3 regions of the Arthrobacter sp. 10N43 genome follow, and region 1 is predicted to be linked to each of the others. Evidence: riboswitches for the same ligand, from Rfam matches in the RefSeq annotation. Region 1 holds a riboswitch; each other region holds the start of a gene.

What was found. A riboswitch is a leader RNA that binds a small molecule or an ion and turns the genes downstream of it on or off. The one in region 1 is predicted to bind S-adenosylmethionine.
Region 2: linked by a shared signal. The riboswitch ahead of AC1DDO_RS19215 (DUF1737 domain-containing protein) and the one ahead of metX (homoserine O-acetyltransferase MetX) in region 1 are both predicted to bind S-adenosylmethionine.
Region 3: linked by a shared signal. The riboswitch ahead of AC1DDO_RS10770 (aminotransferase class V-fold PLP-dependent enzyme) and the one ahead of metX (homoserine O-acetyltransferase MetX) in region 1 are both predicted to bind S-adenosylmethionine.

Annotation. Positions count from the first base shown of each region.
Region 1 covers NZ_JBFTIA010000005.1:187,040-193,210, forward strand. The annotation lists gene mmsB (3-hydroxyisobutyrate dehydrogenase) at 1-705, opposite strand, end outside; gene AC1DDO_RS12585 (LysR family transcriptional regulator) at 901-1,800, shown strand; gene AC1DDO_RS12590 (MFS transporter) at 1,897-3,279, opposite strand; gene metX (homoserine O-acetyltransferase MetX) at 3,447-4,694, opposite strand; SAM riboswitch class IV at 4,707-4,822, opposite strand; gene AC1DDO_RS12600 (bifunctional o-acetylhomoserine/o-acetylserine sulfhydrylase) at 5,039-6,171, opposite strand, start outside.
Region 2 covers NZ_JBFTIA010000013.1:79,319-85,489, reverse strand. The annotation lists gene AC1DDO_RS19230 (aminodeoxychorismate lyase) at 1-300, shown strand, start outside; gene AC1DDO_RS19225 (hypothetical protein) at 670-918, shown strand; gene AC1DDO_RS19220 (ATP-grasp domain-containing protein) at 976-1,932, opposite strand; SAM riboswitch class IV at 2,295-2,409, shown strand; gene AC1DDO_RS19215 (DUF1737 domain-containing protein) at 2,445-2,756, shown strand; gene AC1DDO_RS19210 (rhodanese-like domain-containing protein) at 2,753-3,172, shown strand; gene AC1DDO_RS19205 (O-succinylhomoserine sulfhydrylase) at 3,173-4,381, shown strand; gene AC1DDO_RS19200 (hypothetical protein) at 4,396-5,487, opposite strand; gene AC1DDO_RS19195 (glycosyltransferase family 2 protein) at 5,484-6,171, opposite strand, start outside.
Region 3 covers NZ_JBFTIA010000004.1:551,004-557,174, reverse strand. The annotation lists gene rsgA (ribosome small subunit-dependent GTPase A) at 1-391, shown strand, start outside; gene hisN (histidinol-phosphatase) at 468-1,280, shown strand; gene AC1DDO_RS10775 (glutamyl-tRNA reductase) at 1,397-2,764, shown strand; SAM riboswitch class IV at 2,841-2,954, shown strand; gene AC1DDO_RS10770 (aminotransferase class V-fold PLP-dependent enzyme) at 2,989-4,422, shown strand; gene AC1DDO_RS10765 (class I SAM-dependent methyltransferase) at 4,593-5,366, shown strand; gene AC1DDO_RS10760 (Nramp family divalent metal transporter) at 5,511-6,171, shown strand, end outside.

The DNA.
Region 1 (6,171 bases):
GAAGTCGTTGTTCGATGCCGCGGTGGGCACCACGCCGGCCACGGGATACCAGGTGCGCAGCGCCCAGCTGTCGCCGGAGGAGACCGATGCGATGTCCCAGAAGACCTGCTTGTCCAGGCCGAGCCGGTCGGCAAGGACCGCTCCCTCGGCGGTGGAGGCAAGGTTGATGAAGAGCATGAGGTTGTTGCAGATCTTCGCGGCCTGGCCGGTGGTGGCGCCGCCGGTGGGGATGATATTCGCCGCCATGGGGCGGATGTATTCGGTGGCATCGGCGACGGCGCCGGCCTCGCCGCCGACCATGAACGTCAAGGTGGCGGCCTTCGCGCCGCTCATCCCGCCGGAGACGGGCGCATCGACAAAGCGGAAGCCGGCGGCAGCGGCGGCGTCGTGCAGGGCCTGGGCGGAGGCAATATCGATGGTGGAGGAATCCACCAGCAGGGTCCGGGTGTCCGCGTGGGACAGGACGCCGTCCTCGCCGAGGTACACAGCGCGGGCGTGCTCGCCTTTGGGCAGCATGGTGAAGACGACGTCGGCACCGGCGACGGCCTCGGCGATGCTGCCGGCGGCCCTGACTCCCCCGGCCTCGGCGGCGGCAACGGCTGCGGCGTTGAGGTCGAAGCCGCGGACCTCATGTCCGGCCTGCGCGAGGTTGACCGACATGGACCCGCCCATGTTTCCCAGTCCGATCCAGGCGATAACTGCCATGGCTTAAGCTCCTTTGCTTGGTGGTTGCGATGCACTGCGGCGTGAAAGCCGAGACCCTCTGTGTCCACCATCACATCCTGCTAGAGTGCAATCAAGGCAAAAAATCACAGAGGGCATGTGCATAAATGCACACAGGCGGCGTGGGCCTCCGTATCCGTTGACGACAGACCCGCTGAGGAGGGACCACACGTGGACATGCGTCGGCTTCCGAGCCCCGATGACCTGCTGATCCTGCTGACGGTGGCCCGGCTGGGCCGGTTCAACGCGGTGGCCGAGACGCTCGGGACCACTCACACCACCATTTCCCGCCGCGTCCTTGCCCTGGACAAGCAGCTCGGCGGCCGGACGCTGGAACGCAGCCCGCATGGCTGGGAACTGACCGAGCTCGGCAGTCAGGCCGTCGCCGCGGCCGAGGCCATCGAGGGCACCCTGGGCGCCCTGTCCAGCAGCATCGCCCGGTCCGGCGATGTGGTGTCCGGCCTGGTCCGGATCAGCACCCCGGACGGCTTCGGCGCCGAATTCCTGGCCCCGGCCCTCGTCCGGCTACAGCGGGCGAACCCCATGCTCAACGTGGAGTTGCTCAGCGCCACGCGCAAGGTCAGCCAGAACCGCTCCGGCGTGGACCTGGAAGTGGTGGTGGGCAACATGGAGACCACGAATGCCCGGGCCATCTTCCTGAGCAACTATTTCCTCCGGCTGTATGCCAGCCCCGGCTACGCGCAGGAGCACGGGCTTCCGGCAACGCTCGACGACGTCCGGCAGCACGGGTTTGTCTCGTATGTGGAATCGGCGCTTCAGGTCGCGGAGCTGGGCCACCGCTCCACGCAGCTGCCCGTGCCGCGGTCCAGTTTCCAGGCCACCAGCGTCTTCGCCCAGCTCGAGGCCGTCCGGCGGGGAGCCGGGATAGGACTGCTGCCCAATTTCCTCGTGGCGGGCAGGTCCGGTTTCCTGCCCGTCCTGCCGGACGATTTCCAGCGACAGCTGCCCATCTGGGCGGTCGCCCGGCCCGAGTCCCTGCGCTCGGCCCCGGTCCGCGCCGTGCTCGAGGCGATACGCGGCGAAATCCGGGAGCGGCAGGACGTGCTGTCCGCCTGAGTCCGCGTAAACGCAGCTGCCCGGGTCCGCGCGGTGCGCGGACCCGGGCAGCCTCCCCCACTGCGGTTATTCCTGGCGGGGTCTCCTCGGGCGGAACTACCGCTTGCCGGCGGCGAGGAGGTCTGCGGTGCCCCGGGCGTCGGCGGCGTCGACGTCGTGGAGCGAAATGCCGCGGGTCTCCTTGAGGAAGAACACGGCGACGGCGGTAATCGCGCAGGCGATCATGAGGTAGATGGCTACCGGGACGGAGGACTTGAACTGGCCCAGCAGGGCGACGGCGATGATCGGCGCCAGCGAGCCGGCCACGATCGAAGTCACCTGGTAGCCAAGGGAAACACCGGAATACCGCATGCGGGTCGGGAACATCTCGGCCATGATGGCCGGCTGGCCGGCGTACATCAGGGCGTGGAAGAGCAGGCCGATGACGACCGCGGCGAGGATGATGAAATCGTTTCCGGTGTCCATCATCGGGAAGGCGAAGAAGCCCCAGGTCGCACCAAGAACGGCGCCGGCCATGTAGACCGGCTTGCGGCCCAGGCTGTCCGAGAGCCTGCCGACTATGGGCACCACGGAGAAGTGGACCACATGCGCCACCAGCAGGAGCAGCAGGATCCGGGAGGTGTCGGCATGGACCACCGTCTTGAGGTAGGTGATGGAGAAAGTGACCACGAGGTAGTACAGGATGTTTTCCGCGAAGCGCAGGCCCATGGCGGTGAACACGCCGCGGGGGTAGCGGCGGAAGACCTCGGCAACACCGTAACCCTTGTGGCCGGCCTCAACCTCCTTGCGTGCTTCGAGGAAGATCGGGGCGTCGCTGACCTTGGTGCGGATGTAGTAACCGATCAGGACAATCACGGCCGAGAGCCAGAAGGCAACCCGCCAGCCCCAGCCGAGGAAGTCCGCGGAGGACAGCACGGAGGACAGGATGAACAGCACGGCGGTGGCGAAGAGGTTGCCGAGCGGAACGGCCGACTGCGGCCAGCTGGCCCAGAAGCCACGGGACTTGCTCGGGCTGTGCTCTGCGACGAGCAGAACGGCACCGCCCCATTCACCGCCGACGGCGAAGCCCTGGGCGAAGCGCAGGAACACCAGCAGCGCCGGGGCCCAGTAGCCGATCTGCGCGAAGGTGGGGAGGCAGCCCATCAGGAAGGTGGACACGCCCACCAGGATGATGCTGAGCTGGAGCAGCTGCTTGCGGCCGAACTTGTCGCCAAAGTGGCCGAACACGATCCCGCCGATCGGGCGGGCGACGAAGCCGACGGCATAGGTCAGGAACGCCGCGAGGATGCCGTCCAGTTCCGTGCCTGAATTGGGGAAGAACGTTTTGCCGAAGACCAGCGTGGCCGCGGATGCGTACAGGAAGAATTCGTACCATTCCACCACGGTGCCGGCCATCGAGGCCGCCACCACCTTCTTCAGGCCGGACGTCTTGACGTCTGGCTCGTCTGCGCGCGTTGCGGCGGCGTTTTCCGTGCTCATGAGAACTCCTTCGGTGTCGCCTTCGACACCCCGTGGACCATTGGGCTGAAAATTTGTGTGAGTTAGCACACACAGCGTTATTCTCAACGAGTATGGGTCCGCAGGCACTGAGCCACAACGACCATTAGTGCAGAGAGCATCTGCAAAAATGCACAGGAACGCCACGCCTAGTGGCCGAAGAAGGTCTCCCGCAGCTGGCCGCCAAGCTGCCCGATCTCGGTCAGGAAGCCGTCGTGGCCGATCGGAGCCTGAATCATGTGCAGTTCCGCACCGCCCGGCAAGGCATCTGCCAGCTCGCGGGTCTGGGCCGGGAAGTACAACCGGTCCGAGTCGACGGCCGCCACCAGGAACTCGGCGGTGGCGGGGGCAAGCGCCTCCGGCAGGCTTCCGCGCCCCCGGCACACATCGTGGCTCATGAGCGCCTCGGTAATGGCGATGTAGCTGTTGGCGTCAAAGCGCCGGACCAGCTTGCTGCCCTGGTGGTCCAGGTAGCTTTCAACCTGGTAGCGCCCGCGTCCGGCCAGCGATCCGGCTTCCAGCGGCGCCTCGGACGCCTGCGGGTTCCGGCCAAACCTGCCGTCCAGTTCGGCCGCGGAGCGGTAGGTGATGTGGGCGATGCGGCGGGCGAGGGCCAGCCCAGCTTCGGGTTCCGGGCCACCGTAGTAGTTCCCCCCGTTGAAATGGGGGTCCTGCCGGATGGCCAGGGTCTGGGCCTGCGCAAAGGCAATCTGTTCGGCGGTGCTGCTGGGGCCGACGGAAATCACGGCGCAGCGGCGGACCCGGTCCGGGTAGGTGACGGCCCATTCAAGGGCGCGGGCGCCGCCAAGCGAGCCGCCCACCACGGCGTACCAGCTCCCGATGCCCAGGGCGTCGGCCAGCCGGGCCTCGGCGGCGGTGGTGTCCCGCAGCGTGACCAGCGGAAACCGCGATCCCCACGGGCGGCCGTCCGGCGCCGGGGTGGAGGGGCCGGTGGAACCGTAACAGCCGCCCAGGATGTTGATCGAAACGACGAAGTACTTCTCCGTGTCCACGGGAGCCCCGGGTCCGGCGAGCTGCTCCCACCAGCCGGGCTCCTCGCTGGCGCCGCGGGTCACGTGGGTGTCCCCGGTCAGGGCATGTTCAATGAGGACGGCGTTGGAGGCGTCCGCGTTCAGGGTCCCCCACGTCTCGAAGCCGAGGACCACATCCGGCAGCAGGATCCCGGATTCAAGCTGCAGGTCACCGATCCTGACGTACTGGACAGTACCGTCCTGAACCGTGCCATCCGGCACAGGGGAAGCAGCGTGGACCGGAGTGCTTTCCGGGGTGCTTTCCGGCCTGCTTTCCCGGGTGCTTTCCCGGGCCGCTGCGGCGGCAACAGGGTTCGGGGATGGCTTCGTTACGGTTTCACCACTGCGGGTGACGGCAATCGTCATAATGAGGACCTATCTTCGCGCTTGCCTGCCGTCAGCTGACCGGCAGGCCAGGTCTTCACCCGGGGCACCCCGCCGCAAATGGAGGGTTGCCGGCCAGCAAGCCGGGGCTGTCACTGGCACTCATGACCTGGTACGAGTGTACGAAACGGCGTGCGGAAATGACGAAGATTGTGACTCCCGTGTGACAGCCCGGCGGTTCCCACGTCGATCCAGCCCCATGTCGATCCAGGCCCACGTCGATCCAGTCCGGCGAGTTCGCCGGAAGCCTGCCCAGTCGCCGGAAGGTTACGGCGACTGCGACGGGTTCCGGCGAACTCGGGGCCGGCGGCTACCAAAGCGCCGGGTCAGGCGCCCTTGGCAGCGCGGAATCCGGCGTCGAGGTCCGCGAGGATGTCATCGATGTGTTCCAGGCCCACCGAGAGCCGCACCAGCCCGGGATTGACCCCGGCGATCTCCTGCTGCTCGGGCGAGAGCTGGCTGTGCGTGGTGGACGCCGGGTGGATCACCAGGGAGCGGACATCGCCGATGTTCGCGACATGCGAGTGCAGTTCGAGGGCATCGACGAACCGCTTGCCGGCCTCCGCTCCCCCGGCGAGGTTGAAGGCGACGACGGCGCCGGTCCCCTTGGGCCCGTATTTGCGGCCACGCTCGTACCAGGGGCTGGACGGCAGCCCCGCGTAGGCGACCGATTCGACGTCGTCCCTGGCCTCCAGCCACTGCGCCACCTTGGTGGCGTTGGCAACGTGGCGTTCGACGCGCAGGCTCAGCGTTTCGATGCCCTGGGCGATGAGGAAGGCGTTGAAAGGGGACACGGCAGAGCCGAGGTCGCGCAGGAGCTGCACGCGGGCCTTGAGGATGTAGGAGAGGTTGGCGCCCAGTGCGCCGTCCGCACCGAGGTCCCGGGCGTAGACCAGGCCGTTGTAGGTGGGGTCGGGGGTGTTGAAGCCCGGGAACCGGGCGGGGTCCTTGCCGAAGTCGAACTTGCCGGAATCCACGATCACCCCGGCGATCGCGGCGCCGTGGCCGCCCAGGTACTTGGTGGCGGAGTGGACCACGATGTCCGCGCCCCACTCGATCGGACGGATGAGGTACGGGGTGGAGAGTGTGTTGTCGACGATCAGGGGCACGCCGGCCTCGTGGGCCACCCCGGACACGCCTTCGATGTCCAGCACGTCCTGGCGCGGGTTGGAGACCACTTCGCCAAAGAACAGCTTGGTGTTGGGCTGGACGGCGTCCCGCCAGTGGTCCAGGTTGTCCGGGTCCTCCACGAAGGTCACGGAGATGCCGAACTTCTTCAGCGTGTGGGCGAGCAGGTTGTAGGTGCCGCCGTAGAGGCTGGGGCTGGCCACCACATGGTCCCCGGCCTCGGCGATGTTGAGGATCGCGAAGGTCTCGGCGGCCTGCCCGGAGCTGAGCAGCAGGGCTGCGAGGCCGCCCTCAAGGCTGGCCACGCGCTGTTCGACGGCGTCCTGGGTGG
Region 2 (6,171 bases), on a different contig from region 1:
GACGACGGCGCTGGCGGCGTCCGCACGGTCCGGCGGCTCATCACCCCGCAGCTGGACAGCGGCATCCTGCCGGGCACCTCACAAGGTGCCCTGTTCACCGCCGCCAAGGCCGCCGGCTGGGAGCTGGGCTACGGCCCGCTGGAGCCCAAGGACCTGCTGGACGCCGACGCCGTCTGGCTGATCTCCAGCATCCGGCTCCTGGCGCCGGTGAACCACATCGACGGCCAGGAAATCGGCACCCCGGAACTGCGGCGCCAGCTCACGGCCGAACTCAGCGAGCTGTTCTCCACGATCGAATAGCAACGCGGGGTCAGATACGGGCGCCGCAGCAAGGCCTGAAGACCCTGTCCGGCGCAGGGGGCAAGTGGGACGATCCATCCATGAGCTTGAGCCAGGAACAGTCCGCGCGGGAGCAACGCCGGCAGGAGACCCGGCTTAGACGCGAACCGTACATTGGGGCGCGCGAGCCGCCACCGTCCTGTCCGTAGGGCACTTGGTAGACGGTCATTAACCCGGCTGAGCTGGTCCCGCAAAGCGCTTCGGCGCGGGGTTCGGCCTGGCCCGGAGGTGTATGTACTGCGGAAGTGGCCCCGGACCACGTGCCGCACAGCTGCGGAAAGTCATCGGCAGCATTCAGGGAATCGCCCTCTCGCAACGAACGGCAGTCCAATGGATCAGGCAACCCTCGTTGGCTTCGCATTCGGCTATCTGGCAACCTTCATCGTCATTTTCATCTTGTGTTTGCCCTTCACCATCGGGTTGGTGCTGCTCATGCTCCTGGCCGGTGCCGTGCGGCTCATCCTCTTCCTGGCGACCGCCCTGACCGTCGGGCTGATCGGGCTCTTCAAGAGCGCCCGCAGCAGCCTGCGCAGGAGCACCCCCGGGGCCCGGCACGGTTCCGACCTCATCACGCACTGACCGGAGAATCGGCGAAGGGGCGCGCACACTGCCTCCGGGCCGGCGGGCGCGGGCGCCTCAGCCCAGTGCGTCCGCGGGAACAGCCGGGCACCGCCGGAAAGAGGCCGGGTTGAACGCCGGGAGCATGAAGGTTGCCAACACGGCGTCGAGCATTTCCGGGGCCCAGGTGCTGTTCTCCCCGAGGGTCGCGCACACGCCCAGGACCACGGGGGTGCCGTCCGCGCGGCGCCGGATCTGGACCTGCACGGGCCCGGTCAGCCCGAGGGTTCGGACGGCGGCCAGCCCCAGCTTCCGCACGTCCCCGGCCTGGCCCGCCGGCACCCTGCGGCTGACCTCGTCGCTGCCGGCTCGTCCATACGGGGTTTTCGTCTTCTCGAGAACCACGGCCACCGGCGCCATCGCGTTGCGCGCCGGAGTGCCGAACACCAGGCACACGTAGTCGGCGCCCGGGATGAACTCCTGGACAATTTGCCCGGCCGGCATGTTCCGCCAGCTCACGGTGGCGGTTCCGGCCAGCACGTGGACACCGCGGGAGCCTTTGAAGACCCTCGGCTTGATGACCACGGGGCCGCTGAGGCCGGCGAGCGATGCCGGCGCGGCGGCGAGGTCGCCCGGGACCCCGAACCGGGGCACCGGAATGCCGGCTGCCTGCAGTGCCCAGGTGGTGAACAGCTGATCATTGGCCAGGGCCACCGCCGCAGGGTCGCCCACGATGATCCGCACGTCCTGCGCGAATCCGCCACGGGCCGCGGCGAGGACCGGAAGCTCCACGGTGAGCGTCGGAATGATGAGGTTGATGGCTTCCCGGTCAACCAGCCGGCGCAGGTCCAGGATCATGTCCGGGTCCGTCGCCGGGAGGAGCCTCACCGCCGCGGTGGCGGGAACGTCCCCGTCCTGGCGGGTGTCGGCACGGGCGTCGGAGCCCAGATACGGGAGGCCGCGGGCTTCGAGCTGGGCCGCGACGGTCCGGCCGGCAGCGCTTGCTATCCCGGTAACCAGTATTCGCGGGCCCACGATCGCTCCATTCCGGCGTCCCCGGCAGGGCCGCGGCTGCGGCTCCGGCGGTTCCAGCCACCGATTTGCTGACAACTAATGAGTGGAAAGACGTTTCGATTGGGGGACGGCTTGATTCACGGACTGGGCGAATCAGCTGCTCCGGCCGACGCGTCAGACCTGTCCTCCTAGTAGACGGCGAATGGTCCCGGCCAGCACGAGTGGGCAGTACCCGAAACTGGAGCCCGCTACTACTTGTCCGGGTGGTCCGGGTGCCCCATCTGATCCACCAGCCTGAGCCGGCCGCCGTGGGCAGGGTCCGGTTACGGAACATGACGACGGCGGCGGTGCGGGCCGGCGTCGCAGGTGTTACGTTTTTGGGGAGTAATGAGAACCGGCGCCAAGCCCTGACTGGCCGGTCGGCAACCCTCCCTTTCGCGGCGGGGTGCCTCAGGTGAATACTCGGCATATCGACCATTCGAGCTGCAAGCGTGAAGAGGAGATCCGTCGTGCCCGACACGTCCACCCCTGCCATACCCAGTACTACCGCTGCCCCCAATGCAGCCCCCAGCGCCCCCAACGCCGGCGAGGAAAAGCTCGCCTACCGCCTCTTCACGGGGGCCGATGACCGCGCCTTCTGCGAGCGGGTGTCGGCAGCCCTGGCCGAGGGCTATGTCCTGCACGGAAGCCCGGCCGCCAGCTTCAACGGCAGCACCGTGATCGTGGCGCAGGCGGTGGTCCTGCCGGCCGCGATTGCGAGCGCGGACGCCGCCGTGGCCAATGCAGTCGATGAGCTCGACGCCGACGAGTTTGGCGCCGATGAAGCATTCGAGGGCCACGCGTGAGCTACGCCGGAGACCTCAGCCCGCAGGAGGCGTGGGCCAAGCTGGAGGCCGGAGCCATTCTGGTGGATGTCCGGACCGAGGGCGAATGGGCCCACATCGGCATCCCGGACACTGCGTCCGCAGGCGAAAAGCCGAACGATCCGCTCTTCATCCAGTGGAACGTCGCCGGAGGCGCCCCGAACCCGCTCTTCGTGGAGCAGCTAAGGCGGCAGGCACCGGAGGACACCGGCGTCGAACTGGTGTTCCTGTGCCGCTCCGGCGCCCGGTCGATCGCCGCCGCGACGGCCGCGACGGCCGCCGGCTACACCGCGTACAACGTTCTTGAGGGCTTCGAAGGCGAGACCGACCGCTTTGGCGAACGCACCGTCAACGGCTGGAAGAACCGCGGCCTGCCCACCAACCTTGGAAAGATTTAAGTGACTTTCAACCCCGACGCCGCCAGCTGGGCCGCCGACACGCAGGCTGTCCGCGGCGGCCTTGACCGCACCGGATTCCAGGAAACCACCGAGCCGATCTTCCTCAACTCGGGGTTCGTCTACGAGTCCGCCGCCGCCGCCGAGCGCGCCTTCACCGGCGAGGACGAGCGCTTCGTCTACTCCCGCTACGGCAACCCGTCCGTCGCCACCTTCCAGGAGCGGCTCCGGCTGCTCGAGGGAACGGAGGCATGTTTTGCGACGGCGTCCGGCATGTCCGCCGTGTTCACCGCACTCGGTGCGCTGTTGGCGGCCGGCGACCGCGTGGTCGCCGCCCGCTCGCTGTTCGGCTCGTGCTTTGTGATCCTCAACGAGATCCTGCCGCGCTGGGGTGTCGAGACGGTCTTCGTGGACGGCCCGGACCTGGAGCAGTGGGAGGCTGCTCTGTCAGAGCCGACGACGGCGGTGTTCTTCGAGTCGCCGTCGAACCCCATGCAGGAACTCGTGGACATCGCCGCCGTGAGCCAGCTGGCGCACGCGGCGGGCGCCACGGTGGTGGTCGACAACGTCTTCGCCACACCGCTGCTGCAGCGTTGCGGGGACCTCGGCGCCGACGTGGTCGTCTACTCGGGCACCAAACACATCGACGGCCAGGGACGCGTGCTCGGCGGGGCGATCCTGGGGACCAAGGAATTCATTGACGGTCCCGTCAAGCAGCTCATGCGGCACACCGGCCCTGCGCTCTCCGCGTTCAACGCCTGGGTGCTCACCAAGGGCCTGGAGACCATGGCCCTGCGCGTCAACCATTCCTCGGCCTCGGCACTGCGGCTGGCCGAATGGCTTGAGGGGCAGCCCGCGGTGAGTTGGGTGAAGTACCCGCTGCTGCGCTCCCACCCGCAGCACGAGCTCGCGGTGAAGCAGATGAAGGCCGGCGGCACCGTGCTCACGCTGGAGCTTTCGCCTTCCCCGGGACGCACCGCGAAAGAGGCAGCCTTTGCGCTGCTGGACGCGCTGCGGATCATCGACATCTCCAACAACCTAGGCGACGCGAAGTCCCTGATCACGCACCCGGCCACCACGACGCACCGCGCGATGGGCCCCGAAGGCCGCGCGGCAATCGGGCTCAGCGACGGCGTGGTCAGGCTTTCGGTGGGCCTGGAGGACGTGGAGGACCTGATCCGGGACCTCGGCCAGGCGCTCAAGCAGGTCTAGTCCAACGCGGGCGCTTAGGTCCAGGCCATCTTGAGGGCCCGCCAGGCATCGTCGTCGAGCATGCTGGACGGTGTGACGGCGACGGCGGCCGCCCCGCCGGAGACGGCTGCCTCCAGCCCGGCCGCCAGGTCCGCGGCCGGGATACGCCCGTCTTTGGCCCACATGCCGACCGAGATGGCGAACTTGCCGGGCCGCTTCGCCATGGCCCTGGCCAGCTCGGCGGAGTAGGAGGGTGCGGCGCCGCTGAGCCCGAAATAGTCCCACAGGACCAGCCGGTCCGCGGCCGCGGCGAGCAGCCCGTAGTCATGGCCGCTTTCGGGCCGGTCGCCGGCAGGATCGTGCCAGGGCGCCCGGACATCCATGTCGAGGGTGGCGCCGTTGGCGTGCGCGGCCGCCGCCGCCCTGGCCACGAGGGCTGCCACGGCCTTCGACCGCCAGGCGCCGAGACTGGGGTGTCCGACGTCGATGTCCCCGTTCGCGAGCCGCGGCCAGTCCGTCCCGCCGGTGGCCAGCAGGTAGGAATCCCGGTCGTCGCCGCCATAGGTGTTGTTGTCGAATATCAGCTCCGTCAAGGCCACGGCGTCCGGCTGGTACCGCCTGGTCACCTCGGCCACGAAATCCACCAGCCGTTCCCCCACAGGCCCCGTTGTGAGGGCGGTGACGCTGGCGAAGTCCTTCGAGCGGGTGCCGTCGAAGTTGATGCCCGCCAGGCCCGGATTCGTGCTGATCCAGCCCGGAATCAGCAGGTCGATGGTCAGTGTGATCCTGCGCTTCTTCCCATCGCTGCCGGTCCCCAGGGCCTTGACCGCGTCGGCCACGTGGTCACGGCCGGGGACGGCTTCAATCCCGGGGTGGGCGTCCCAGAGGAAAGCCGTCCAGTCCAGCCGCCCGACGCTGATGGTGACGCTGTTGGCGTTCACCTCGTCGAGCCGCCTGGCCAGTTCCGGCAGCGTCGAGGCGGCCTCGACCACTGTCTCGTAGCCGACGCCGACTGTGCGCTCCGCGGCGGATGCCGTCGGTTCCCGCGGCCCGCCGCATCCCGTGGCAGCGAGCGCCAGCACCGACAGGAGCGCCAGGGCAGGGACGCCGGCAGGCCTGCGCCTCAAACGCTGACCTCCGCGCGCCCCGCCGAGGCTTTAACGCTGACCACTCCGGTCCGCGCCAGCTTGTTCCAGCGCGCCTCCGTGCCGCGCAGTTCCTGCACCAGCGCGGCCACCATGGTCAGGCTCGTGAACACGGAATAGAGCGGGATGAGCGGAAGCGCCCAGACATGCCGCAGGTCCTTCCACGCCCTGTTCATGGCCAGGGCAAACACCGTGAGCAGCACGGTGATGAACAGCCCCACCCAGCCAAGGACTGCCCAGACGTCGGCGCCGACCGGGCTGCGGCCCAGCGCCATGAGGAAGACCAGATCCAGGAGCACCAGGATCTGGAGCACCGGCAGGACCACCATGGTGATGGTGTTGAAGAGCAGGTACGCGCCGAACGGGCCGTGCCGGGGGTTGCCGATCATGCCCTTGTGGACGCCCATGGTCTGCAGCAGCCCGCGGGCCCAGCGGACCCGCTGGCGCCAGAGCGCACGGACGGTTGACGGTGACTCGGCATAGACCAGCGCGCGGGGAGCGAAGACCACCCGGTAGCCGGCCTTGTGCACCCGCCAGGTGAGTTCCAGGTCCTCGCCCACGGTGTCTTCGCGGAACGGCCCGATTTCCTCCAGCACCCGACGGGGGAACGCCCCGATGTTGCCGGAGACGATCGGAAGACAGCGGATCATGGTCAGTGCCCGGCGG
Region 3 (6,171 bases), on a different contig from region 1:
CCTGACCGGGGCCGAGCGGGCTACCGGAGGCGTCAACGCGGTGACCGGCCGCGGCCGCCACACTTCCTCCTCCGCGCTGGCACTGAAGGTCAACGACGCCCCGGCCGGCAGCTGGATCATCGACACCCCCGGCATCCGGTCCTTCGGGCTGGCCCACGTGGACCCCGACCGGATCCTGCGTTCCTTCCCGGACCTGGAACCGGGCACCGATGACTGCGAACGCGGCTGCAAACACGACGCCACCGCCGTCAACTGCGGCGTCGACAAGTGGGTTGCGGCCGGGCACGCGGGACCCTCCGGACCCGCCCGGCTCGCGTCCCTACGCCGGCTGCTGGGCACTGACCCGCGGATGGAAGCGCAGGAAACCAAGGAACTGGGCACCGTGTCCTAGCCAGCCGGGTTCGCGGGCGGCGGCGCAGTGCCGCGGCCTCCCGGCGGCCGGGCCGCTTTGACGGTAGTTTGGAACCATGAGCCAATCCGCTTCAAGCTACAACGATGACCTGCGCCTTGCCCATGTACTGGCAGATTCCGTCGATTCCCAGACCATGAGCCGCTTCAAGGCGCTCGACCTTCGGATCGAGACGAAGCCGGACCTCACCCCCGTCACCGATGCCGACAAGTCGGCTGAAGAGGCCATCCGCGGCCAGCTCTCCCGCTCCCGTCCGCGCGATGCGGTCCTGGGCGAAGAATTCGGCAGCTCGGGCCATGGCTCCCGCCGCTGGATCATCGACCCGATCGACGGCACCAAGAACTTTGTCCGCGGCGTGCCCGTCTGGGCCACCCTGATCGCCCTCGTCGACGAGGGCGAGCCGGTGGTCGGCGTCGTCAGCGCGCCGGCACTGGGCAAGCGCTGGTGGGCTGCGAAGGGAGCAGGCGCCTACACGGGCCGCTCGCTCGCCGCCGCCACACGGCTGAAGGTCTCCAACGTATCCAAGCTCGAGGACGCCTCACTGTCCTACTCCAGCCTGGGCGGCTGGAAGCAGCGCGGGAACCTGGACGAGTTCCTGGGCCTCACCGAAGAGGTCTGGCGGACCCGCGCCTACGGCGACTTCTGGTCGTACTGCCTCGTGGCCGAGGGTGCCGTTGACATCGCCTGCGAACCCGAACTGAACCTTTACGACATGGCCGCGCTGGTGCCGATCGTGACCGAGGCCGGCGGCCGCTTCACCTCGCTCGAGGGCGAGGACGGCCCCTTCGGCGGCAACGCCCTGGCCACCAACTCAATCCTCCACTCGGAAGTGCTCAAGCGGCTCAACCCAGGGCTCGACGACCTCCTCTAGGCTCCACCCTCAAGGATTCCCAAGGGCCCCTGTACGACTCTGTCCCCAGCTTCACTGTCAGTCATGGCGCTGTCAGTCATGGCGCGGAGCGGGCATCGAGTGGCAGGAGGGCAGCCATGTCTGGATCGGTTCACCCCGCGGATCCCGAAACCCCCGACCCCGGCGTCGGTCCGGTCCTGCTGGTCCTCATTGCGAAGTACCGGGACCTGGACATAGAGTCCGCCGCCAGGCTCCACGCCGTCTCCCCGGAACTGGGCCAGCATCTGCTCGCCGGCAGTTCCGCCGTGTCCGGAGCCGTCATCGTGTCCACCTGCAGCCGCTTCGAGATTTACTGCGAGGTGGCGTCCGGGGAGCACGTAGCAGCCGCCTGTTCCGAGGCCCTGGGTACGGTCCGCCTCTGCGCGAACCTCCCCGCGGCGCGGCTTGCGTGCCTGTTCGAGCACTTCTCCGGGGCGTCGGCGGCGGAACATCTCTTCTCCGTTGCAGCCGGCCTGGATTCCGTCGTGGTGGGCGAGCGCCACGTCGCGGGCCAGGTCCGGCGCGCCCTCGCTGAAGCACAGGCTACGGGTACTGCGGGCGGGCTTCTGGTCCGGCTGTTTCAGGAGGCGTCCCGCACCGGCAGGGCTGTGGGGGCCCGGATCGCGCTCGGCAGCACCAGCAGGTCCATAGCATCCGTGGCCCTTGATTTGGCCACCGCCGGAGGAGCACAGCCGTCCCTGGCCGATGCGTCCGTGGTCCTCTTTGGCACCGGCTCCTACGCCGCGTGCGTCGCGGAGATCCTCAGGAGCAAACGATGCCCCACCATTTCCGTCTTCTCCCAATCCGGCCGGGCGGAGTCGTTTGTGGCAAGCCGGGGTGGCACGCCGCTGACGGACCGGGAGCTGCCCGCCGCCGTTGCGCGGGCAGAAATCATCATTGGCTGCAGCGGCACGGAGAAGCGCATCGGGGCAGCCCAACTGGCGGATTGGCGGGATGGCACCGTCCATCCCCTCACCGTCATCGACCTCGCTCCCAGCCATGACTTCGACCCCGGTGTGGCGGATCTGCCGGGCGTTGAACTGATCACCCTGGACTCTGTTGGATCCGCCGCTCCCCCGGCGGACGCCGAGGCGCTCCGCCTCGCCCGCGCCATGGTCCGGCAGGCGGCGCACCGCTTCGAAAAACGCGAGGAACTGCGCGCAGCCGACGCCGCAATCGTGGCCCTGCGCCGGCACGTCCACCAGGTCCTCGAAGCTGAAATGGAGCGCGTCCTGCGGCAACACGGCAGCGCCGCCCAGGCTGAGGATGTGAACCTGGCGATGCGCCGAATGGTCCGCCGGCTGCTTCACCTTCCAACAGTCCGCGCGCGGGAACTGGCCGCGGACGGCCGGCAGCACGACTACGCGGCAGCAGTGGAGGCCCTGTTCGGCCTCAGTGTCCAGCCCGCCGGCGCCCGCACCTTGCCTCCCCTGACGCGTGTTGCGGCGGATCCGCGTGCTTCGTAGGCCTGGTCCGTAATAATCCGCTTCACAATCGCCGGCGCCTTTTCCCCGGCTGCGCTGATGTCCTACGCTCGATGCAGGTCACGAGTGCCAGCGCTAAACCCCGGTTTGCTGGCCGGCAACCCTCCTTTCGCGGTGGGGTGCCCCGGGTGACGACCTGGCCGGTCCGGAACGGACCCGGCAAGCGCGGATTCCCACCATGTGGGGTCCTGGTCGAGTGAGGTCCCATGACAACTGCCATTTTCCCCGCAGCCCCCGAATTCCACGCCGGCTCCGACGCAGCGCGCCCTGACGGACGCCGCGCCGTCGCGGCCCGGCCGCTGGCCGCCGTCACCGGGGCCGAAATCCAGGCCCCGCTGATCACAGGCGGCCACGCCCGCTACGCCAACCTCGACTACGGCGCCTCCGCACCGGCCCTGTCCGTCGTCTCGGCCTACCTGAACGAAATCCTGCCGTACTACGCGAGTGTGCACCGCGGCGCCGGCTATGCATCGCAGATCAGCACCTCCGTCTACGAGAACGCCCGGGACATTGTGCGGGACTTCGTCGGCGGCCGTGCGGACGATTCCGTGATCTTCACCCGCAACACCACCGATTCACTGAACCTGCTGGCCGGCTGCCTGCCGCTGCGCGACGGCCGCCCCGCCGGTGAGGTCCTCTATCTCGACATCGAGCACCACGCCAACCTCCTGCCCTGGCAGAACGTCCCGCACCGCAGCGTCGTGGCCGCTCCCACCCTCGCAGCCACGGTGGACCGCCTCCGGGACGAACTCGCCCGCGGCGGCGTCAGCCTGCTCGCCGTCACCGGCGCCTCGAATGTCACCGGGGAGATCCTGCCGATCCGGGCCCTCGCCGCACTGGCGCACGAGTACGGCGCCAGGATCGTCGTCGACGCCGCGCAGCTGGCCCCGCACCGGCGGATTGACATCGCCGCGGACGACGTCGACTACCTCGCCTTCTCGGGGCACAAGCTGTACGCCCCGTTCGGCTCCGGCGTGCTGGTGGGACGGACCGACTGGCTCGACGCCGGCACCCCGCACCTGGCCGGCGGCGGCGCCGTCCGTGACGCCCGGCTCGACTCCGTCAGCTGGACCACCGGGCCGGCCCGGCACGAGGGCGGCTCGCCGAACGTCCTGGGTGCTGCCGCCCTGGCCCGCGCCACCCAGGTCATCGCGGCACTGGACCCGGAGCAGTGGCAGGCCCACGAGGACGCCATCCGGTCCTTCCTGGTCGAGGGTCTCGAAGGCATCGAGGGCGTGACCGTGCACCGGATATTTGCCGATTCCGAAGCGGGCGATCAGACCGGCACCATCGGCGTCGTGAACTTCTCGGTCGAGGGCTACGACGCCGGGCTGGTGGCCGCCTACCTGTCGGCCGAACACGGCATCGGCCTGCGCGACGGCCGCTTCTGCGCCCACCCGCTGCTCAAGCGGCTCGGCCTGCCCGCCGGCTCCCTGCGCGCGAGCTTCGGCCTCGGCTCACGGCTGGAGGACGCCGAGCGCCTGCTGGCCGGCCTGCAGCAACTGCGGCAAACCGGACTCGGCTGGGACTACGTGGTGGATGCCGGCCGCTGGGTACCGGCCCACGACACCCGCACCTACCCGCATTGGGCGCCGAACACCCCCGGCACCGCCGGTGCCGCCCCCTGCAACCTGGACTAGCGGCGTCGAGCTGGCCGTGTGGACTACCAGGCCTGCGGAATTAGGGCCCGGCGCGGGTGCGGTAAATTCGAAAGGTATCTGAACCAACAGGACCTTTCCGAAGGAGATCGCACGTGCCACGCGGCGAACCCAAGCTGCCCAGCGCATCGAAACTGCATAGCGGACCGAAACTGCACAGCGCATCGAAACTGCACACCGGTCCCAAACTGCGCGGTGAACGGCGCCAGGAACTCGGCCAGAGCTTCCAGGACGGCGGGGAGCACTATGAACGTGTCCGCCCCGGTTATCCGCAGGATTCGGCCGACTGGCTGATCCCGGCGGGAGCCAGTGACGCGGCAGACATTGGCGCCGGCACGGGCAAGTTCACCGCGCTGCTTGTCGCCCGGGGACTGCACACGGTTGCCGTTGACCCCTCCGCCGACATGCTCGGGCAGCTGCGCCGGACCCTGCCGGCTGTCACCGCCGTCGAAGGCCGCGCCGAAGACACCGGACTTGAACCGGAGTCCTTCGACGTGGTCACGGTTGCCCAGGCGTGGCACTGGTGCGACCCCCGTGTGGCCAGTACCGAGATCGCCCGGATCCTGCGGCCGCACGGCGTCCTTGGCCTGGTCTGGAACCAGCTCGACACGGCGGTGCCGTGGGTGCACCGGCTCTCACGCATCATGCATGCCGGGGACGTCCACAAACCGCACTTCCGGCCGCCTGTGGGCCCTGAGTTCACGGGCCTGGAGAGCCATCTGACACGGTGGGAGGATCCGGTCACCACGGAGGACATCCAGGAGCTGACCAAGTCCCGCAGCTACTACCTCGCGGCATCGGAGCCGACCCGGGCAAAAGTCATGGCCAACCTCGACTGGTACCTGCACGAGCATTTGGGGCACGCCCCCGGCGACGTCCTCAAACTCCCCTACCTGACCCAGACGTGGCGGGCGACGCGGACCTGACGCCCCGGATTGCATGCAGGGCCTGCTGGGCTTATTGTTTCGGTATGCCTAATAATTACTTGTAGGCATCCGTAACTTTGATGCCGGCCCCTGCCGGTGCCGATCATCGCGTCAACGCCGACGCACCAACCACAGGAGCAGGCAGTGCTGGACGTCAAGGGACACGAACAACCGCCGCAGGACGCACGCACCTACAAACATCCGGGTGCCCGCAGGGCGCTGATCGGACTGCTGGGGCCGGCATTCGTGGCGTCGATCGCCTACGTGGACCCTGGCAACGTGGCCGCCAACCTGACCGCCGGCGCGCAGTACGGCTACCTGCTGGTGTGGGTCCTGGTGGCCGCCAACATCATGGCCGTACTGGTCCAGTACCAGTCCGCCAAGCTCGGGATCGTCACGGGCAAGAGCCTCCCGGAGATCCTGGGCGAGCGGCTCAAACCGCTCGCCCGCCGCGCCTTCTGGCTGCAGGCCGAAATCGTGGCAGCCGCCACCGACCTCGCCGAAGTGGTGGGCGGAGCAATCGCCCTGAACCTGCTTTTCGGGCTCCCCCTCCCCCTTGGCGCCGTGATTGTGGGCGCGGTGTCGATGCTCCTGCTCGCGGTGCAGGCCCGGGAAAAACAGCGGCCCTTCGAATTCATCATCATGTTCCTGCTCGGCATCATCACCATCGGCTTCCTGGCCGGGCTGTTCATCAGCCCGCCGGATCCGGGGGCCGCCCTGGCCGGCCTCGTGCCCGGCTTCCAGGGCCCGGACACCGTCCTGCTGGCCGCCAGCATGCTCGGCGCTACCGTGATGCCGCACGCCA